2 regions of the Streptomyces sp. NPDC002773 genome follow, and region 1 is predicted to be linked to the other one. Evidence: riboswitches for the same ligand, from Rfam matches in the RefSeq annotation. Region 1 holds a riboswitch; the other holds the start of a gene.
The links. Region 1 has a riboswitch for glycine ahead of gcvP (aminomethyl-transferring glycine dehydrogenase). Riboswitches for the same ligand answer to the same signal wherever they lie in the genome.
Positions count from the first base shown of each region.

Region 2: it holds a riboswitch for glycine, as region 1 does, so the genes downstream of both, gcvT (glycine cleavage system aminomethyltransferase GcvT) here and gcvP (aminomethyl-transferring glycine dehydrogenase) in region 1, are expected to answer to the same signal.

Region 1 is NZ_JBEOVO010000037.1:43,931-54,912, forward strand. It holds gene ABT034_RS30385 (glutamate-cysteine ligase family protein) at 1-737, opposite strand, end outside; gene ABT034_RS30390 (hypothetical protein) at 1,220-1,810, shown strand; gene ABT034_RS30395 (DUF5999 family protein) at 2,144-2,350, shown strand; gene gcvP (aminomethyl-transferring glycine dehydrogenase) at 2,477-5,362, opposite strand; glycine riboswitch at 5,540-5,639, opposite strand; gene ABT034_RS30405 (PRC-barrel domain-containing protein) at 5,753-6,118, shown strand; gene ABT034_RS30410 (DNA polymerase IV) at 6,149-7,498, opposite strand; gene ABT034_RS30415 (MerR family transcriptional regulator) at 7,572-8,240, opposite strand; gene ABT034_RS30420 (bifunctional nuclease family protein) at 8,433-8,906, opposite strand; gene ftsR (transcriptional regulator FtsR) at 8,972-9,715, opposite strand; gene ABT034_RS30430 (FHA domain-containing protein) at 9,745-10,686, opposite strand; gene ABT034_RS30435 (DUF881 domain-containing protein) at 10,768-10,982, opposite strand, start outside.
Region 2 is NZ_JBEOVO010000010.1:39,876-50,857, forward strand. It holds gene ABT034_RS15125 (enhanced serine sensitivity protein SseB C-terminal domain-containing protein) at 1-232, opposite strand, end outside; gene ABT034_RS15130 (enhanced serine sensitivity protein SseB) at 307-1,047, opposite strand; gene ABT034_RS15135 (AAA family ATPase) at 1,172-1,834, opposite strand; glycine riboswitch at 1,986-2,085, shown strand; glycine riboswitch at 2,087-2,212, shown strand; gene gcvT (glycine cleavage system aminomethyltransferase GcvT) at 2,272-3,396, shown strand; gene gcvH (glycine cleavage system protein GcvH) at 3,474-3,857, shown strand; gene glyA (serine hydroxymethyltransferase) at 3,890-5,158, shown strand; gene ABT034_RS15155 (L-serine ammonia-lyase) at 5,335-6,705, shown strand; gene ABT034_RS15160 (CopD family protein) at 6,813-7,721, opposite strand; gene ABT034_RS15165 (EF-hand domain-containing protein) at 7,790-8,005, opposite strand; gene ABT034_RS15170 (YncE family protein) at 8,092-9,270, opposite strand; gene ABT034_RS15175 (polysaccharide deacetylase family protein) at 9,270-10,061, opposite strand; gene ABT034_RS15180 (ATP-binding protein) at 10,455-10,958, opposite strand.

The DNA of each region.
Region 1 (10,982 bases):
CGGGTGTCCGTGGCCTGCTGGAACAGCGGCGGCCGCGACTCGCACCACAGCTCACGGCCGAAGACGAAGGGCGCGTTGGCGCCGAGCGCGATCTGGACGCCTGCCACCGCCTGCGACGCGTTCCACACGGCGGCGAACCGGGCGGGCGTCACCTGGAGGTGGAGCTGGACCGAGGTGCAGGCCGCCTCGGGCACGATCGACTCCGAGGTGCACAGAAGGCGTTCGACGCCGTGGATGTCGAGCGTGAAATCCTCGCCACGGGCGGCGAGGATCTGGTCGTTGAGAAGCGTGTAGCGGTCGGCGGCCGAGAGGTTCTCGAAGACCAGGTCGTCCTGCGTGAGCGTGGGAAGTATGCCGATCATGACGACCCCGGCATCGAGTTCCGCCGCCTTGCGGTCGGCGTATCCGATTCCGGTTCCGATCTCCTCCGCGAGCCGATCGAAAACACGGCCCCCGAGCTGGTGCGGCGCGATGTTCACTTCGAGGTTGAACAATCCGAGTTCCGTCTGGAAATCGGGGCTCGCGATCTTTTCGAGAACCGGCCCGTTCAGCATGCGGGGCAACCCGTCGGCGCCGGCGAGATTGAGTTCGATCTCCACGCCCATGAGATTGCGGGGACGGTCGAACCGCTTCTCCGCCAGGAGCCTCGCCAGTCCCGCGAGACACTGCTGGAGCTTTCTCCGGTACTGCTGCCGGTCGGACGGGCCGAACCCGTCGGCCACGACCTTCTCCCCCATCGAAGCGTCCCTCCCCGAGTGGCCGGCCGCCACCACGGCCGCGTGTCACGGACGATGATGCCCACCCCGCTGATCCACAACGCCTGCGGAAGAGGGCTGTCGGACGATAGGCTGGATGAAGCACCCCACCGGCACATCCCGAGGGCACAGGGCAATCGACATATACCAATGTCCTATTGTCACGGAACCCCGGGTCGACATTCAGCCGTCCGCCTCTGCGAGGAATAAGCAGGTGAGAGCGGCGCCACCGCGGGATTCCGCTTCCACAGCCCGCGATTTACGACCTGATGACGCCTTGCCAGGAATATCGGCGACGTCTAGCGGAAACACTCTGTGAACACGTGTCGTATAAACTCCGCGGACGAGGCAGAGTGTTGGCGCCCGGGCCATGGCCATGTGGCCCTCCTCTGGCCCCGCCCGCCGACAGCGCCGTCGTACCTGCCCACGCATCACCGTGTCTCCTGAGCGAGAGGCGACCCACCATGCTCCGACCCTCCCCGGCCCCTGCGCCGGCCCTCCGCAGTGTCCTCGCGGCCCTCGGCTCCCCGACCGCCGTCCACGAGGCGCGAACCCCCGCCCTGCGGGCCGCGCAGGGACCGCTGAGCCCCGAACTCCCCCTGCCCGTGCACGTCCTGGACGTCACCGGAGCACCGGGGCACGCGCCCCGCATCCGGCTCGCCGGCTGGCGTTTCCTCATCAGGAGCGGAGACCGGGCGATCGCCGCCGCGGACACCATGCTCACCCCCGACGGCTGGTCCTTCTCGCACTTCTTCGAGGGGCCGTACGTCACCGCCACCGAGCGGGCGCTGCTCCAGGCCGAGGCGCTGCCCGTCCCGTACCAGCCGCGGCTGCTCTCCGTACCGGAGCTCTACATGCTGACCCTGTGGCTGCACGCCGACCCGGAGGCGGACGGTGCCACCGCCGCCCCCGCCGCGGCCGACCTGATGGTGCCGCTCGCTCCAGCGCCGCCGGGGATCGCGGCCCACCGCGCCTACCAGATCGCCGATCTCCTGCCCGTACTCAGTACGCGACTCGCGCCGCCGCCCCTCATGGGTTCGCCGGCGCCCGCCTGATACACCGCACGCGCACCACCGCCCCGTGCACCCACCCGGGTCACGGGGCGCACTGCTGTCCGAAAACCCCGCCCGAACACGCCACCCGAACATTCCTCCCGGACGGACTAGCCCGCTCGGGCCATCCCGAACCACCCGAAGAGACGGTGCAGTTGAGCTGAACCGCCCCTGCGGGTGACGCGTCTTCCCAGGAGAGGACGAGCTGACGTGAAATACCTGCGGAAGGCCGTCCATGGGGCAAGACTGGGACCGGAACCGAACCGACCGACGGGGGCGGCGATGAGCTCGAAGAGCCGCAGGACATCCACCACGACGCAGCGAAAGAACCCACCCATGTGCCAGCACCAGCCTGCCTGTCCCACCGCCGACTCCGCCGACCGGGAGGCGGCCCGACCGACGGCACACCACCCGGAGCAGGGCTGGAGCCTGCTGTGCAACGGCGTCCTGCTCTTCGAGGACACCGGTGAACTGCTGCCGGACGGGCAGATCATCGCCCCGCACCGGCCGCTGACGGTGGGACGGGTGACGACCGCCGCCTGAGGGCGCGGCACGGACTCCGTACGAACGCCATCCAGGAAACACCGAGGGCCGGCCCGGAGAGAATCTCCGAACCGGCCCTCACGCCATGCTCAGCGGCGGTACGCATCCACCGCGGCGCTCACGGACTCAGTGGTCGTACTCGTCCATCGGCGGGCACGAGCAGACCAGGTTCCGGTCACCGAAGGCACCGTCGATCCGGCGCACCGGCGGCCAGTACTTGTCGGCGGCCGAGACCCCGGCCGGGAAGACCGCCTCGTCCCGCGTGTACGCGTGGTTCCACTCGCCGCCCAGGGCGGCCGCGGTGTGCGGGGCGTTGTGCAGCGGGTTGTCGTCGGCGGGCCACTGGCCGGAGGCGACCTTCTCGATCTCGGCCCGGATCGCGATCATGGTGTCGCAGAAACGGTCCAGCTCGGTCAGGTCCTCGGACTCGGTCGGCTCGATCATCAGCGTGCCGGCCACGGGGAACGACATCGTCGGCGCGTGGAAGCCGTAGTCGATGAGGCGCTTCGCGATGTCGTCGACCGTGACGCCCGTCGCCTTGGACAGCGGACGGAGGTCCACGATGCACTCGTGGGCGACGAGACCGGCGGGGCCGGTGTAGAGCACCGGGAAGTGCGGTTCCAGGCGCTTGGCGATGTAGTTCGCCGCGAGCACGGCGACCTGGGTGGCGCGCTTGAGGCCCTCGCCGCCCATCAGTCGCACGTACGACCACGAGATCGGCAGGATGCCGGCGGAGCCCCAGGGGGCGGCCGAGATCGGGCCGACACCGGTCTCCGGGCCCGCGGCGGGCTGGAGCGGGTGGTTCGGCAGGTACGGGGCGAGGTGGGCGCGGACACCGACCGGGCCGACACCGGGACCGCCTCCGCCGTGCGGGATGCAGAAGGTCTTGTGCAGGTTCAGGTGCGACACGTCGCCGCCGAAGTGGCCCGGCTTGGCGAGACCCACCAGGGCGTTGAGGTTGGCGCCGTCGACGTACACCTGGCCGCCGGCGTCGTGCACCTCGGCGCAGATGTCGGCGACGTGCTCCTCGAAGACGCCGTGCGTCGACGGGTAGGTGATCATCAGGACGGAGAGCTCGTCACGGTACTGCTCGATCTTGGCGCGCAGGTCCGCGACGTCGACCTCACCGTCGTCGGCGGTCTTGACGACGACGACCTTCATGCCGGCCATCACCGCGGAGGCGGCGTTGGTGCCGTGCGCGGAGGACGGGATGAGGCAGACGGTGCGCTGCTCGTCGCCGTTGGCGCGGTGGTAGGCGCGGACGGCGAGCAGACCGGCCAGCTCGCCCTGCGAACCGGCGTTGGGCTGGATGGACACCGCGTCGTACCCGGTGACCTCGGCGAGCCGCTCTTCCAGTTCCTTGATCAGCGTGAGGTAGCCCTGTGCCTGCTCGACCGGGGCGAAGGGGTGCATCTGACCGAACTCGGGCCAGGTCACCGCCTCCATCTCGGTCGTCGCGTTCAGCTTCATCGTGCAGGAGCCGAGCGGGATCATGCCGCGGTCGAGCGCGTAGTCGCGGTCGGCGAGCCGGCGCAGGTAGCGCAGCATCGACGTCTCGGAGCGGTACGCGTGGAAGACCGGGTGGGTCATGTACGCGTCGGAGCGCAGCAGACCGGACGGCAGCGTGTCCTCGGTGGCGGCGTCCAGCGCCTCGACGTCGGCGGTGACACCGAAGGCGCCCCACACGGCGGCGAGCTGGGCGCGCCCGGTGGTCTCGTCGCAGGACATCGACACGTGGTCGGCGTCGACGCGGTACAGGTTGACGCCGGCCTCGCGGGCGGCGGCCACGACCGCGTCGGCCTTGCCGGGTACGCGGGCGGTGAGGGTGTCGAAGAAGGCGCCCTGGGTCAGCTCCACGCCCCCGGCCGTCAGACCGGCGGCGAGGATCGCGGCGTACCGGTGGGTGCGCCGCGCGATGCCCTTGAGGCCGTCGGGGCCGTGGTAGACGGCGTACATACCGGCCATGACGGCGAGCAGCACCTGCGCGGTGCAGATGTTGCTGGTGGCCTTCTCGCGGCGGATGTGCTGCTCGCGGGTCTGCAGGGCGAGGCGGTACGCGCGGTTGCCGTCGGCGTCGACGGAGACGCCCACGAGACGGCCGGGCAGGGAGCGGGCGTGCTTGTCCTGGACGGCCATGTAGCCGGCGTGGGGGCCGCCGAAGCCCATGGGAACGCCGAAGCGCTGCGTCGTACCGACGGCGATGTCGGCCCCGAGCGCACCCGGCGAGGTGAGCAGGGTGAGCGCGAGCAGGTCGGCGGCGACGGTGACGATCGCGCCGAGTTCGTGGGCGGCGTCGATCAGCGGCTTGATGTCGCGGACGGCTCCGGAGGCACCGGGGTACTGGATGAGCACGCCGAAGACACCGCGCTCGGCGACCTCGGCGGGGATGCCGTCGCTCAGGTCGGCGACGACGACCTCGACACCGGTCGGCTCGGCGCGGGTCTCGATGACGGCGATCGTCTGCGGCAGGGCGTCGGCGTCGACGAGGAAGACACCGTTCTTGACCTTGCCGACGCGCCGGGCCAGCGACATGGCCTCGGCGGCGGCGGTGCCCTCGTCGAGCAGGGAGGCGCCGGAGGTGGGCAGCCCCGTCAGGTCGGCGACGACGGTCTGGAAGTTCAGCAGGGCCTCGAGGCGGCCCTGGGAGATCTCCGGCTGGTACGGGGTGTACGCGGTGTACCAGGCGGGGTTCTCCATCACGTTCCGCAGGATCACCGGCGGCGTGAAGGTCCCGTAGTAGCCGAGGCCGATCATGGGCGCGAGGACCTGGTTGCGGTCGGCGAGCGTACGCAGCTCCGCGAGGACCTCGGCCTCCGTCCGCGCGGCCGGCAGGCCCAGCGCCTCGGTGTTCTTGATGACGTCCGGCACCGCGGCGGCCGTGAGCTCGTCGAGCGAGCCGTAGCCGACCTGGGCGAGCATCTTGGCGCGCGCCTCGGCGTCGGGCCCGATGTGCCGCTGCTCGAACGGGATGCCCTGTTCGAGTTCGGAGAGCGGAATGCGGTTGGCGGTCATGTACGGAGGCCTCCTGGTCGTCACGACCTGCGAGGGGCACCACGGCGCGGGTACCCGGACGGCCTCCCCCTCTGTCATCTCAACCTGAGAGTTTCACCGGCACGCCTCGCGGCACGCCGGCTTTCACCGTCGGTGAGAGCGCATGCCGTCGGACACCGCTCTGCTTTCCAGAGTGACCTCGTCCGCGCGGTACAGGGGCCTGAGAGATTCCGGGGAGGATTTGCTCCTTCGGCGCCCACCGGAAGATTTCTCCGGGGGACTCTCCCGCACAGGGTCGACAGCCACAGCCAGCCTACCAGCGCGGTTACGGCTCCTATCGCTCAAGTGGCCGACATCCCACATGTGCTCTTTCGTAGGGGGTAGGTGCAGTTGCGACCAGTTGGAGGGACCGTGCAGACCGATATCGATCCGCGCAGCCTGATCGGCCGCAAGGCGTTCGACCGCAACGGACACAAGATAGGAACCGTCGACGAGGTGTACCTGGACGACGCGACCGGCGTCCCCGAGTGGGCGGCCGTCCGAACCGGGCTCTTCAGCCGGGACGCCTTCGTCCCCCTGGACCCGAGCGATCTGCTCGACGACGGCCTCCACGTCCCGTACGAGCGGGCCCTCATCAAGGACGCCCCCGACTTCGGCGTGGGCCGCCACCTCTCCCCCGAACAGGAACTCCAGCTCTACCGCCACTACAGCCTGGCGCTCCCCCCGCCCCCCACGGACACCCAGGACACCGACTTCGGCCGCCTGGCAGGCCAGTAGCACCGCGACGGCGCCGTAGGGGACGGCGCTTCACCCCCGCCCCACCAAGGGCAACGCCTCCCCCGGGACGAGGTCCGGATCGTCCACGGCGAAGGTCCGCACCCGCCCCGGCTCCGACCCGGGCTCCTCGAACCGCACCGTGACCCGCCCGACCCCGCTCCCCTGCACCCACCCCGCCCCGTACACGGCGTGCCGTACGTCATGCCCGGGCGCCCAGTGCCGTTCCACGGGCTCGTCGGCCGCGGGCTCGACGGCGGCCACGACCTCAGCGGCGGCGGCATCACCTGCCGAAGCGGCAGCGTCCCGCGCCTCGGTCTGCGCGAACAGATCCTCCTGCGTGTAGTCCGCGAGCCCGCTGACCCCGACCCCGAGCAGCCGCACGCCCCCCGTCGTGTCCACCGCGTCGAGCAGCCGCGCCGCCGCCTCCCGCACCACGCCCGGGTCGTCCGTCGGCCCCCGGAGCGTCTCGGACCGGGTCAGGGTCGAGAAGTCGTACCGCCGCACCTTCAGGACGATGGTCCGACCGGAGTGCCCCGAGGCCCGAAGCCGCCCCACACACCGCTCCGCGAGCCGCTCCACCTCCGTCCGGATCCGCACCCGGTCGTGCAGGTCCACGTCGAAGGTGTCCTCGACCGACACCGACTTGGCGTCCCGCTCGGCCACCACGGGCCGATCGTCGTACCCCTGGGCCATCCGGTACAGCGAGGCCCCGTGCGCCCGCCCGAGGAGCCGTACGAGCTCGTCCTCGCCCGCTTCGGCGAGGTCGGACACGGTGGTCATCCCGGCCCGCCGCAAATGTTCCCCGGTCGCCGGACCGACACCGGGCAGGATCCGTACCGACCGCGGCCCGAGAAGCTCACGCTCGGTGCCGGGTTCGATCAGGACGAGCCCGTCGGGCTTGGCCTCTTCCGAGGCGATCTTCGCGATCATCTTGGACCCCGCGAGCCCGACGGAACCCGTCAGCCCCGTCGTCGCCAGGATGTCGACCCGCAGCCGCTCCCCGGCGACCCGGGCGCTCGCGCTGTCGTCGGCGATCTCCCCGGCCTCCAGGTCCACGAAGGCCTCGTCGAGGCTGAGCGGCTCCACGAGCGGCGAGAGCCGGCCGAGCAGCTCCATGACCTGCTCGCTGATCGACCGGTAGAAGGCGAAGCGCGGCACGAGGTAGGCCGCGTTGGGCGCGAGTCGCCGCGCCTGGCCCATGGGCATGGCCGAGTGGACGCCGAACCGGCGCGCCTCGTACGAGGCGGTGGCGACCACGCCCCGCGGCCCGAGCCCGCCGACGACCACGGGCTTTCCGCGCAGGCTGGGCTTCGCCGCCTGCTCGGCGGCGGCGAAGAACGCATCCATGTCGAGATGCAGGATCGTCGGCGCGGCTCTCACGCTTCCGATGCTGCCCTACGCCACTGACAACGCCGCCTCACGGCCGCAGACGCGCCCGGGAAGCACAGCCCCCTCAGACGGCCCTGTCCCTCCGCCGCCTGGCCAGCTCGTCCCCCGGGTTGTGCCCGACGAGCGTCTCGCCCGTGTCGACCCGCTCCCCGTGCAGCTGCGACAGCGCCGCCTCGACGTCCCGCCAGACCACTCCGACGGCGATGCCGAAGACGCCCTGCCCGCCCTTGAGCAGGTCGACGACCTCGTCCGGCGACGAGCACTCGTACACCGTGGCCCCGTCGCTCATGAGCGTCATCCGCTCCAGGTCCCGGAAGCCCCGCGCCCTCAGGTGCTGCACGGCGGCCCGGATGTTCTGGAGGGCCACCCCGGTGTCGAGGAAACGCTTGACGATCTTCAGGACGACGACGTCACGGAAGCTGTAGAGCCGCTGTGTCCCCGACCCGTACGCGGGCCGTACGCTCGGCTCCACGAGCCCCGTACGCGCCCAGTAGTCCAATTGGCGGTAGGTGATCCCGGCCGCCGCGCACGCCGTAGGGCCGCGGTAGCCGACCACCTCACCCGCCTCGCCGGGACCGGCTCCAGGAGCGGTACCCGCCCCCGTGCCGCCCGGGCCGGCCGCCGCACCGGCGTCCGTACCGAAGTCGCCCACACTGCCGTGAAGCGGATACGGACCGCTCTCTCCGGACGCGCGTCCGAGCGAGCTCCCTGCCGTACCGTCCGCGCTGCTCATCACGCCGACCCTCCGTCCTTGACCTGCCCACACGAAGGTAGGCAGTCACTCGGGGTGCGTCAACGATCGCCACACTCGGCACGCCGAGTGATAATCACCCTGAGAGTGGTTTCCCATATCTCTCGCTGGGGAAAGGCTACTCGAATGCCCTGACGGCACCCCGCGAACGGGCCGCGGCCGCGGCGCTCCGCGTCACTGGCTGTTGGTCCCGAAGTCCTCCGGTGAGATCTGGTCGAGGAACTCGCGGAACTTCTCCACCTCGTCCTCCTGCTCGTCCGGAATCGCGATACCGGCGTCGTCCAGCACACCGTCACTGCCGAAGATCGGCGTTCCGGTACGAAGGGCGAGGGCTATCGCGTCCGACGGCCGCGCACTCACCTCGACGCCGCTGGCGAAGACCAGCTCGGCGTAGAAGACCCCGTCCCGCAGATCCGTGATGCGGACTTCGGTGAGTTCCTGACCCACGGCCTCCAGCACGTCCTTGAACAGGTCGTGCGTCAGCGGCCGCGGCGGGGCCATCCCCTGCTGGGCGAAGGCGATCGCGGTCGCCTCACCCGGTCCGATCCAGATGGGGAGGTACCGATCGCCTCCCACTTCACGCAGGAGCACGATCGGCTGGTTGGAGGGCATTTCCACCCGGACACCCACAACGTCGAGCTCGTTCACACAGCAACCCTAGGACGTGCCCGACCGGTTTGGATAGTCGGGCCCTGCCAAGGCCCCCGCCGAGCTCACTGGAGACGGATCCCCAGAGCGGTCTGCACGAGGGCCGCGTGCAGCCGTACGGACTGCGCGGCGAGCTCCTGCGCCGTGGCCTCCGCATGGGCCCTGGTCTGCGGATTACGGTGCCGGCGCAGCGGCGCGACGACCTGCTCGATCAGCCCCGCCTCCCGGTCCGCGGCCGCCTTCACGGCTCTCAGGTGCCGGGGTTCCAGACCGAATCTCCCCAGATCCGCGACGAGCCGCGCGACGGTGACGGTCTCCGCGTCATAGCCGCCGCCCTCGGACTCGGCGATCAGACCGTACGCCTCCCACGCGACGAGCTCGGCCTCGGAGACCTCAGCCGCGGCCAGCAGCTCCGCCCGCCCGATCCGCACGGCGGCGGGCGGCTCCACGTCCTGCTCCCAGGCCCCCTCGGCCAGGTCCCGCCGACGCCCGGGGGCCGGGAGCTTGATCTGCTCCCCCCTGGCGAGGGCGTCGAGGTGCTCGCGGATGACCTTCAGCGGAAGATAGTGGTCCCGCTGCATCCGCAGGATCTGAGCGAGCCGCTCCACATCCTGCGGGCTGAACTTCCGGTACCCGGAGGCCGTACGCCGGGGCTCCACGAGCCCCTCGGCCTCCAGGAACCGGATCTTGGAGATGGTCACTTCGGGAAATTCGTCACGCAGCTGGTTCAGCACCGTGCCGATGCTGACCAGCCGGTCGCCCGCGGTGGGGGCGCCGGAACCGGCGCCACCCGTCGGTGTTCGCAACATGGACCTTCCCTGAAGGCTTCTCCGAGGCGTCACACGCCCCGCTGGCTCGAATGGAAGACCAGCCGGTACTTGCCGATCTGCACCTCGTCGCCGTTGGACAGAACGACCGAGTCGATCGGCTCACGGTTGACGTACGTGCCGTTGAGGCTGCCGACGTCGGACACGGTGAAGCTGCCGTCCTGACCCCGCCGGAACTCGACATGGCGCCGGGAGACCGTGAAGTCGTCCAGGAAGATGTCGCTCTGCGGGTGACGGCCGGCCGTCGTCAGCTCGCCGTCCAGCAGGAACCGGCTGCCGGAGTTCGGCCCACGGCGCACCACGAGGAGCGCGGAACCGGACGGCAGCGCCTCCACGGCCGCCAGCGCCTCGGGAGAGAGCGAGGGCAGCTGGGTCTGGCCGGTGACCTCCGACTCGTAGGCCTCGAGGCCCGAGATGGAGATCGTGGACGTCGTCTCCGAAGCACGCTCGGCGGCGACCCCGCCCCGCAGCGGCGTGCCGCAGTGGGAGCAGAAGCGGCTGTCGGCCGCGTTGCGGTGACCGCACCTCGTACACACCGGCATGGACGCATCCTCCTGCCGCGGCTGCCCCGCCGAGGTCTGTGTCGCGTACGGATCGGGGGCAAACCCTCCACCCGTACTTGAGGTTGATGGTTCTCCGAAACCTATGCGGGCAGCACCGGCAGGGTCAACAGACGACGCGCCCTGAGCGCCCGAAATGTCACCGCCCTGGCCGCCGACCTCATCGCGGAAGAGCGGGCGCTCGCCGCTCTGCTCGTCACTCTGGGCGTGGCGCGACGCGCGGTGCTTGGCGTTGCCGCCGTCCTCGCGTCCGCTCTTGCCGAACAACTTCGAAAAAAAACTCACGGGCGATTCCCCTTGACCGAAACAGACCCGCCCGTGGGGCAGGACGAACCGAGATCCATCACACCTGCCGACCCGGACACCTTCACAACGTCCGTATCCTCCGGACAGTTTCCACCACGCACCACTGTTGTGGTGCGCCGACCCCCCGCAACGCCTTGCCCATGTCGCGGGACCCCCCTCGTCCCCCTCTCACTGGGAGGACGACTGAGCGTAGTCAGGCCGCTTCGCGGGTCGCAAGGCGTCGACGACGATCTTCGCCGACCGCTCCACCGTGGCTGTGGCCTGCTCCTTCTCCAGGGTCTGCACGACTCCACCGGGGATGTTGAGCGCGGGCTCGAGATCCTCCGGCTTGCCGATGACCTTGAAGACGTACGGAGCGGCCACCTTCGTTCCATCGATCCGCA
Region 2 (10,982 bases), on a different contig from region 1:
AGGCGGAGAGTTCCTGCGCGGAGGTCACACAGGGCGCGTAGCCGAAGCCGTCGACCTCCATGTTCCCGTACTGGGCGTCGGACGCGCCGGGAGAGCCGTGCCAGAGCAGCATCCACAGCTCGCCGTCGGCGAGGGCGTGCAGGAGCTGCTCGTACGCGTCGTAGCGTCCGGGTGCCACCTGGCGCAGCATGTGCTCGACCTGACCAGCCGCAGCAGTGCCTGACGCGCTCACCCTGGGTCCCGCCCCTCTTCCGTTCACCACGTTCGTCCCGCCGATGATTCAGTTCAGCTTAAGCAGGGGGCCGGTCACCCGGCGGCACGCTGGTAGAAGGGGCGCACCCGCTCCAGCATCCAGTCGCCGACCGGGTCCTGCGCCATGTCGAGCAGGATGAGGTTGACCGGCCAGGCGACCTCGACCCGGCCCAGGGCGCGGCCGAGGGCGTCCAGGGGCGCGTTGCGGTCGACGCCGTCCCAGGCGGCGAGCTGGACGCCGACGAAGAGGGCGGGTTCGGTGCCCTCGACGCTGGCGAGGGCACGGCGGGCGCTGGTCACGACACCGGTGGCCTCGAACTCGGCTGAGGCGGCGGCGAGGAAGTCGACGGGGTCGTCCTGCCAGTCGGGCTCGAAGAGGCGGACGCGGCCGCCGGTCGCGGGGCCGTCGAGCGGGGTGCGGCCGACGCGGCAGAGTTCGGCGACGGCGGGCGGGGGCAGCGGGACGCCGACGGTGCCGCCGGGGTTCACGGCGATCCCGAGCTGCGGGGGCAGGCCGCGGGCGAAGTCGCGGGCGGGCGCGACGGCGAAGGACATGTGGGTGCCGACGCAGGCGAGGAACTGCTGCTCGGAGCTGAAGACGGGGACGTAGGCCGCGCCGTCGAGCTCCATGGTGGCGAGGTCGAGGTCGGGGCTCTCGGGTCCGCCGCCGTTGGGCAGCGGGACCCAGACGGGGCTGCGCCCGAGCACCTCGACCAGGCGGCCGCCGGCCGCCGGGTTGCCGAGTGAGGCGGCGAGTACCTCTTCGAGCTCGTTGCTCGGCCACGTCACGTCCACGGTCCCGTATCCCCTTCTCGCACGGCCTGCCGCACCGGCCGCCCGGCAGAACCCTAACGCCGCCTCGGCGCCGCCGTGGCGAAAAGGGTACGGAAGCGAGGGAGCGCCGGGTCGGGCGTGTCCGTCAGGCGGTCTCCCGGAACTCGATCCTCCGCAGGGCGTCCGCCGCGTCCCGGTCGAGCAGGGTGGCGGAGGCGCAGCCGTGCGGGAGGCGGCCGGACTCGGCGGCCTCGACGAGCCGGCCGACGGCCCGCCGGTGCCGGGCGAAGGCATAGGCGGAGACGCCCCGGCCGCGGGCCCGCTGGCCCTCGCGCGCGGTGTCCGGGGGGACGTCGAGGAGGAGCAGGTGCAGGGCGCGGCCGCGCCGGCGGGCCTCGCGGGCGAGCCAGCCGCGCACCCAGGACTGGGTGCCGCAGTCGTGCACGATCACCCCGGCGCCCGAGCGCAGGGCGCGGCGAAGACCGGCGTAGTGCGCGAGCCGGACCAGGGGCCGGTAGAGGGCGTACGGCAGGAGGCGGGGCATGCGGGCCTCCCAGCGCTCGCGGGCGTCCTGGGAGTCGATGCCGGCGCCCGCGGCGGCGCGCTTCATGAGGGTCGACTTGCCGCTGCCGGGCAGTCCTGAGACCACGACGAGGTCGCCGGCCGCGAAGGTGAGGGCGCGGGGGCCCCGGCCGCCGCGCTCGCGGAGGTCCCGCAGGAGCCGGCCGCGGCCGCGGGTCCTGGCGCGGGCCCGCTGGGACGGTATGCCCGTACTCGGCGCGCACGCGCCGCTGTGCTGGATCCTCATCGCTTCTCCCCCTGCCGGGCCTCGGGAGACCCTTGCCCACAAAGTGTAAAGAAACGGTAATGGGACACAAGCGATATGCCCCGCCGAGCTCGCGTGCAATGATGTGCCCGCCAGGCGCGCACAGTCGCCACACAATCGCATATTGGCCGCTCGAATCCGCGCGGGAGAGTTCCGGACCGCCCCGCGTGTCCGGACGCCGAAGGAGCAAGACCCTCCCTTGAATCTCTCAGGCCCCGTACCGCGCGGATGAGGCAGATCTGAAAAGCGGGACACCCTGCTGTGTCCCCACCCAAGGTGCAAGCCGAACTCCCGGCGCCGATCTCCCGGCGACGAGATGCTCTCGGTGAACCTCTCAGGTTCCATGACAGATGGGGAGGACGTCCTCGCCGTCATGTGTTTCGTCACCGATCACGCCCTTGGGACCCGGGAGCCACCCCATGAGCACTGCCCCCCGCCTCACCGCCCTCGATGCCCTGCATCGTTCCCTGGGCGCGACCATGACCGACTTCGCCGGCTGGGACATGCCGCTGCGGTACGGCAGCGAGCGCGACGAGCACGTCGCCGTCCGCACCCGGGCGGGTCTCTTCGACCTCTCCCACATGGGTGAGATCACCGTCACCGGCCCGCAGGCGGTCGAGCTCCTCGACCACGCCCTCGTCGGCAACATCTCCACCGTGGGCAACGGCCGCGCCCGCTACACGATGATCTGCCAGGAGGACGGCGGCATCCTCGACGACCTGATCGTGTACCGGCTCGGCGAGACCGACTACATGGTCGTCGCCAACGCCTCCAACGCCCAGATCGTCCTGGACGCGCTGACCGAGCGCGCGGCCGGCTTCGACGCCGAGGTGCGCGACGACCGTGACGCGTACGCCCTGCTCGCCGTCCAGGGCCCGGAGTCCCCCGGCATCCTGAAGTCGCTCACCGACGCCGACCTGGACGGCCTCAAGTACTACGCCGGCCTGCCCGGCACGGTCGCGGGCGTGCCCGCGCTGATCGCCCGTACCGGCTACACCGGCGAGGACGGCTTCGAGCTGTTCCTGAAGCCCGAGCACGCCGAGGGCGTCTGGAAGGCGCTGACCGAGGCGGGCGAGGGCGTCGGCCTGATCCCCTGCGGTCTGTCCTGCCGCGACACGCTCCGCCTGGAGGCGGGCATGCCGCTGTACGGCCACGAGCTGACCACCGCCCTCACCCCCTTCGACGCGGGCCTCGGCCGGGTCGTGAAGTTCGAGAAGACGACCAACGACGGCGGCTTCGTCGGCCGCAAGGCGCTGGAGGCCGCCGCCGAGCGCGCGGCGACCAACCCGCCGCGCAAGCTCGTCGGCCTGGTCGCCGAGGGCCGCCGGGTCCCCCGCGCGGGCTTCTCCGTCGTCAAGGACGGCGCGGTGATCGGCGAGGTCACCTCCGGCGCCCCGTCGCCGACCCTCGGAAAGCCGATCGCGATGGCGTACGTGGACGCGGCGCACGCCGAGCCCGGCACCCAGGGTGTAGGTGTGGACATCCGCGGCACCCACGAGCCGTACGAGGTCGTCGCGCTGCCCTTCTACAAGCGCCAGAAGTGACGCATCCGTCTCACATCGCGTCTCATCCCGCAAGACCCACGTTCATCAGCACTCCCCCGATCCAGGAGAATCAGGCCATGAGCAACCCCCAGCAGCTGCGTTACACCAAGGAGCACGAGTGGCTGTCGGACGCCGAGGACGGCGTCGCGACCGTCGGCATCACGGAGTACGCGGCCAACGCGCTCGGTGACGTCGTCTTCGCCCAGCTCCCCGCCGTCGGCGACACCGTCACCGCGGGCGAGACCTGCGGCGAGCTGGAGTCGACGAAGTCCGTGAGCGACCTGTACTCCCCCGTCACGGGTGAGATCGTCGCCGCGAACCAGGACGTGGTGGACGACCCGTCCCTGGTGAACACGGCTCCGTTCGAGGGTGGCTGGCTGTTCAAGGTACGTGTCACGGACGAGCCGGACGATCTGCTCTCCGCCGACGCGTACGCCGAGTTCTCCGCCTCCGGGAACTGAGACCGGGCCCGAGACCCCTTAGGGATCGATTCATGTCGCTTCTGAACACTCCCCTCCACGAGCTGGACCCGGACGTCGCCGCCGCCGTCGACGCCGAGCTCCGCCGTCAGCAGTCCACCCTCGAGATGATCGCCTCGGAGAACTTCGCTCCGGTCGCCGTCATGGAGGCGCAGGGCTCCGTCCTCACCAACAAGTACGCCGAGGGCTACCCGGGCCGCCGCTACTACGGTGGCTGCGAGCACGTCGACGTCGCCGAGCAGATCGCGATCGACCGGATCAAGGACCTGTTCGGCGCCGAGTACGCCAACGTCCAGCCGCACTCCGGCGCCTCCGCGAACCAGGCCGCCCTCTTCGCGATCGCCCAGCCCGGCGACACGATCCTGGGCCTCGACCTGGCGCACGGCGGTCACCTCACCCACGGCATGCGCCTGAACTTCTCCGGCAAGCAGTTCAACGTGGTCGCGTACCACGTGGACGAGGCCGGTCTGGTCGACATGGCCGAGGTCGAGCGCCTCGCCAAGGAGCACCGTCCGAAGGTGATCATCGCGGGCTGGTCCGCCTACCCGCGCCAGCTGGACTTCGCCGAGTTCCGCCGGATCGCCGACGAGGTCGAGGCCAAGCTGTGGGTCGACATGGCCCACTTCGCGGGCCTGGTCGCCGCCGGCCTGCACCCGAACCCGGTCGAGTACGCGGACGTGGTGACCTCCACCACGCACAAGACGCTCGGCGGCCCCCGCGGCGGCATCATCCTCGCGAAGAAGGAGTTCGCGAAGAAGCTGAACTCCTCGGTCTTCCCCGGCTTCCAGGGCGGCCCGCTCGAGCACGTGATCGCGGCCAAGGCCGTCTCCTTCAAGGTCGCGGCCACGGAGGAGTTCAAGGAGCGCCAGCAGCGCACCCTGGACGGCGCCCGCATCATCGCCGAGCGCCTGGTCCAGGACGACGTCACCGCCCACGGCGTCTCCGTCCTGTCCGGCGGTACGGACGTCCACCTGCTCCTCGTCGACCTGCGCGACAGCGAGCTGGACGGCCAGCAGGCCGAGGACCGTCTGCACGAGGTCGGCATCACGGTCAACCGCAACGCCGTCCCGAACGACCCGCGCCCGCCGATGGTCACCTCGGGTCTGCGCATCGGTACGCCGGCGCTCGCGACCCGCGGTTTCCAGGCCGAGGACTTCACCGAGGTCGGCGACATCATCGCGGAGACCCTGAAGCCCGGCTTCGACGCCGACAAGGCCGCATCGCTGAAGGCCCGGGTGACGGCGCTCGCCGACAAGCACCCGCTGTACCCCGGCCTGAAGTAGTTTCGTACGATTTAGTTCCGGTTTCGTTCGTACGACACCTCCGGGGCATCGCGCACACTGGACAGTGAGCGCGGTGCCCCACCCCATGTCATCGCGCGGTTCCGCCCGCTTGCCTTCACGCTTTTCTGCTCCACCCCGGCAGACAACGGCGTCTAGCCCCCCACAAGGAGTTCTCCGTGGCCATCTCGGTCTTCGACCTGTTCTCGATCGGCATCGGCCCGTCGAGCTCCCACACGGTGGGCCCGATGCGCGCGGCCCGGATGTTCGCCCGCCGGCTGAAGAACGAGGGCCTGCTCGCCCACACCGCGAAGGTCCGGGCGGAGCTGTACGGCTCGCTCGGCGCCACCGGCCACGGCCACGGCACCCCGAAGGCGGTCCTGCTCGGCCTTGAGGGCAGCTCGCCCCGCACGGTGAACGTGGAGACCGCCGACGACGAGGTCGAGCGGATCAAGTCGAGCGGCCGGATCAACCTCCTCGGCGCCCACGAGATCCCCTTCGACTTCGACGCCGACCTGATACTGCACCGGCGCAAGGCGCTGCCGTACCACGCCAACGGGATGACGATCTTCGCGTACGACGCGGAGGGCGGCCTCGTCCTGGAGAAGACGTACTACTCGGTCGGCGGCGGCTTCGTCGTCGACGAGGACGCGGTCGCCGGCGAGAACCCGATCGTCCCCGACGACACGGCCCTGAAGTACCCCTTCCGTACGGGCGACGAGCTGCTGCGCCTGGCGAAGGAGACGGGCCTTTCGATCTCCGCGATGATGCTGGAGAACGAGAAGGCCTGGCGCACCGAGGACGAGATCCGCGCGGGCCTCCTGGAGATCTGGCGGGTCATGCAGTCCTGCGTCTCGCGCGGCATGTCCCGCGAGGGCATCCTGCCCGGCGGCCTGAAGGTCCGCCGCCGCGCCGCGACCTCCGCCCGCAAGCTCCGCTCCGAGGGCGACCCGGCGGCGCACGCGATGGAGTGGATCACGCTCTACGCGATGGCCGTGAACGAGGAGAACGCGGCGGGCGGCCGGGTGGTCACCGCCCCGACGAACGGCGCGGCCGGCATCATCCCCGCGGTCCTGCACTACTACATGAACTTCGTCCCCGGCGCCGACGACGAGGGCATCGTCCGCTTCATGCTCGCGGCCGGCGCGGTCGGCATGCTCTTCAAGGAGAACGCCTCGATCTCCGGCGCCGAGGTCGGCTGCCAGGGCGAGGTCGGCTCGGCCTGCTCGATGGCGGCGGGCGCCCTCGCCGAGGTCCTCGGCGGCACCCCCGAGCAGGTGGAGAACGCGGCCGAGATCGGCATGGAACACAACCTGGGCCTGACCTGTGACCCGGTCGGCGGCCTGGTCCAGATCCCGTGCATCGAGCGGAACGGCATGGCGGCGGTCAAGGCGGTCACGGCGGCGAAGATGGCGATGCGCGGCGACGGCAGCCACCTGGTCTCCCTCGACAAGGTCATCAAGACGATGAAGGAGACCGGCGCGGACATGAGCGTCAAGTACAAGGAGACGGCGCGCGGCGGCCTCGCGGTGAACATCATCGAGTGCTGAGGTTCTAGGCCCTGACCAGCGCGTTTGTGTCGTTCAGCGAGCGATTCCGCCCTGTGGCCGGGGTCGCGCGTCCCCTCACCCGGCACGTTTGCCGTCCAGGGGCTGGCTCAGGGGCCGATGCCGTGCGGGTCCGGCACCACCGTGAGGAGTGCCGAGACGACGACGATCGCCGCGAGGACGGACACCTCCACGCGCGCGGGTGCCTCGGCGTTCCCGGCGGACATCATCCGCCCCCGGGCGGCGAGCGCGAGCAGGCTCGCCCCGCCGAACAGGACCAGCTTCACCAGGAGGATCCGGCCGTACGCGGTGCTCATGACGGCGTCGAGCGGCAGCTTGCGCAGGGTCGAGACCGTGCCGGTGACCGCGAGAGCGGCGTACACCCAGGCGGCCATCCGGGCGTACCGGGCGAGGACGTCCCGGCCGCCGCCCCGCAGCCGCATGGTGCGGAGCACGTACAGGAGGGTGCCGGCCCAGAGCGAGGCGGCGGTGAGGTGGACGACCGTGAGGGACGTGCCGACAACCGGTTGGTACGTCTCCGGGTGGGCGCGCATCGCCTCGGCACCGACGGCGAGGGCGAGCGGCAGGGCGGCGAGCGCGGGGCGCCGGGAGGCGGCGCAGAGGGCGGCCACGACGAAGGCGTCGGCCGTGACGAGCAGGAGGCGGCCCTCGCGGAGCCCGTACACGACGGTCGGGCCGAGTCCGCTGACCGCTCCGAAGAGCAGCAGGAGCCCGGCCGAGGCGGCCGCGGCGAGGAGGGCGGCGGGGGCGGACCAGGCGCGGGGCCGTGGCCCGTCGCGCGCGAGGCGGCGGCCGGCGAGTTCACCGACGTGTACGGCCAGACCGGTGAAGACCAGCAGCCGCAGCAGCGTGGTGGTGCCGGCCGCGGGTATTCGGAGCTCGCCCGTGCCCGTCTGGGCGAGGCCGCCGCCCAGCAGGGCGACGACCAGGACCGCGACGACGGCGAGGACCGCCGCCGTCAGACGGCTCGGGGTACCGAAGGGTCCGGGAAGCGTCACCGGACGATCGTCACCGAGCCCCGGACGGGCGGCAACTCAGGGTCGCTCCGCCCGTCCGGCCCGGCGGCTCAGGCCTTGCTGTAGTGCGCCCAGAACTCGTCCCACGAGAGGACGCCGTCACCGTTGGCGTCACGCTGCTTGATGAGCACCTCGGCGACCGACTCGGTGACGTTGAAGTCGCCGTGCTGCGCCATGAGGCTCTTGTACTCCGCGGCGGTGATGAAGCCGTCGCCGTCCACGTCGAAATTGTTGAATGCCGTGCGTGCCGACTCGATGTCCGCCACTGCTTCCGCCCCTTCTCGGTGCTTCTCTGACGGGGGTCAGATTAGCTGGCCCGGCGCGGCCGGCCGCGAGCGGTCTCAGGGGCGGGCTACCGGAAGATGCCCGTGTGCCCGAGGGAGTAGCGGCCCGGCTGGGGGTAGACGGCGAGGCCGTGGGGGCCGCCGCCGACCGGGATGCGGGCGAGCTGCTTCCCGGTGGTGGTGTCGATGGCGTACACCTCGGAGTCGTAGCGGCCGGAGAGCCACAGGACCTTGCCGTCGGCGGAGACGCCTCCCATGTCGGGGGAGCCGCCGTCCGGCAGCCACCACTTCTTGGTGAGCTTGTTCTTGGCGAAGTCGAAGACGGAGACGGAGCCCTCGCCGCGGTTGGGAACGTACATCTCGCGTGAGTCCCGGCTGATGTAGAGGCCGTGGCAGCCCTTGCCGGTGGGCAGCAGGGTGGGGGTGGTGAACTTCTCGCCGTCGAGGACCCACATGCCGTGGGCCATCATGTCGGCGACGTAGAACGTCTTGCCGTCGGGGGAGATCTTCACGTCCTGCGGCATGGCGCCTTCGAGGGGCAGTTTCTGCTGGCCGATCACCTCCATCTTCTCGGTGTCGACCTTGAGCAGTTCGCCGGAGAACTCGCAGGAGACGACGAAGTACCGTCCGTCGGCGGAGAAGTCGGCGTGGTTGACGCCGTAGCAGCTGACGGGGACGGTCTTCTTCCGCTCCATGGTGTGGGGGTCGCGGAAGACGAGTTCGCGGTCGAGGGAGGCCATCACGACGGCGTACTTGCCGTTGGGCGTGAAGTAGAGGTTGTAGGGGTCGTGGACCTCGACGGGTTTGCCCGCGACGCCGGTGGCGGGGTCGATGGGGGTGAGCGTGTGGCCCCGGTTGTTGTTGACCCAGAGGGTCTTCATGTCCCAGGAGGGCACGACGTGCTGGGGCTGGATACCGACGGGGATGGTCTCCACGACCTGGTAGGTGGCCGGGTCGATGACGGAGACGGTGTTGGAGTTGGTGTTGGGGACGTAGACGCGGGAGGGGAAGTCCTTGACGACCGGGGAGAGTTTGTTCGGCCGGTCGGCGGCGTAGACGTCGTTCGGGTCGAGCAGCGGCGGCATGCCGGGGAGCCCGGGGGGCGCGGCGGCCGGCTTCTTGACGGGGGCGGCCTTCTTCACGGGGGCGGCTCCGCCCCCGGGGTCGCCGGTGCCGCAGCCGGCGAGGGCGGCGAGGACGGCGGCGGCGAGGAGAAGGGTCCTGGTGCGCTTCGTGGGGTGTGCCATCAGGTCAGCAGCTCCGTGGTGGTGACCGCGCGCAGCCCGCGGCGGTCGAGGTCGGCGAGGAGGAGGGGCAGGGCGACGGCGGTGACCGGGTAGCCGAAGTGCAGGCTGACGACGGAGCCGGCGCGGGCCGTGCCGGTGACGTTGCGGACGACGGCGGCGGCGTCGTGGGTGGTGAAGTCGAGGGAGTCGACGTCGTACGAGAGGACGTGCGGGTATCCGGCGCGGTGGGCGGCGCGCAGGACGGCGGGGGCGGCGTGCTGGGTGCGGGAGGGCCGGAACCAGGTGCCGATGGAGCCGGTGAGCCGGCGGAGCCTGGTGGCGCAGGCCTCGATCTCGGCGTGGGCCCCGGCTTCGGTGAGGGCGTTGACGTCGGTGTGGTGCTGGGTGTGGTTGCCGAGGTCGTGTCCGCCGTCGAGGACGCGCCGGGCCATGTCGGGGTGGGCGTCGAGCCAGCTGCCGACGGCGAGGACGGTGACGCGGGCTCCGGCCTTCTCGGCCTGGGCGAGGAGCGTCCGGGCGAGGGCGGGGTCGCCCTCGCCGTGGAAGGTGAGGGCGACGCGGGGCCGGTCGCGCGGGCCGTGGGCGATCTCCGCGGGCTGTCCGGGGAGGCGCCGGGGGGCGGGTGCCGCCTGGGGCGCGGGGGCGGGACGCCGCGGGGCGGCGGGAGCGGCCGGGCGCTGTGGAGCGGGGGCGGCGGGGCGGGGCTCCGTGCCGCAGGCGGTGGCGAGGGCTCCCGCGAGGGTGGCGGCCGCACCGGCTCGGAGGGCGCTGCGGCGGTCGGTCGGCTTCACGCGACCATTTAAAGGCGCTACCGCCCGATTTATTACGATTGGGCCAATTCAGGACGTTTACGACCCCTGAAGTGGCGTCCAGCATGCGGACGAGCCCGGGAAACAATCGATGAACCGCATAGTCATTCACTGTTTACAAGGCGGGTGCTTCACGTCACCAACGATTCATTCTCCAACTGTCCCGCTTTGCCCCAGATTGCCCCGCTAGGGACTTTTGGCGGCAAGGCCCCCTGTCTGCCATAGTCGGAGCCACGACCCCCATTGACCCGGGCCAGGTCGACCTAGCGGCCGTGGATACACCCCCCCCTTGTCCACGGCGCTCCACACGGAAGCCCCCACGCGCCCCACCACGGCGCACGGGGGCTTCCGTGCGTCCGGGGCGCCGGCGCGGGGTCAGCGGTCGGAGACCCGCATCTCGAACCAGGTCGTCTTGCCGCGCGGCGCCAGGTCCACGCCCCAGCGGTCCGAGAGCTTGTCGACGAGGAAGAGCCCCCGGCCGCTCGTGTCGAGCTCGTGCACCGGCATCAGACAGGGCAGCCCGCGCGAGGGGTCCCGCACCTCGACGCGGATCCAGCCGCGCCGCCGCTGTAACCGCAGTGCGAAGACCCGGGCGCCGGTGTGCCGGACCGCGTTCCCGACGAGTTCGGAGACGAGCAGGACCGCGTGCTCGGCGATCTGCGGGCCGAGCCCCCACTGCCGCAGTACGACGTGCTCGGTGAGTCGGCGGGCCACCCACGCGGACTCGGGGCGGGACGGCAGCCGTACGTCCTCGTCCGCCGGATTACCGTACAACTCCATTGCCCCGGCGGCCTGTTCGTCGTCCGCGGCCGGTGACCACCGCGCTGCGGCCGCGCTTGCGCGCTGCCACGGCTGCTCCCTACCCTCCAGGCCCGCCATGCCCCCCATCATGGCCGTACGGAG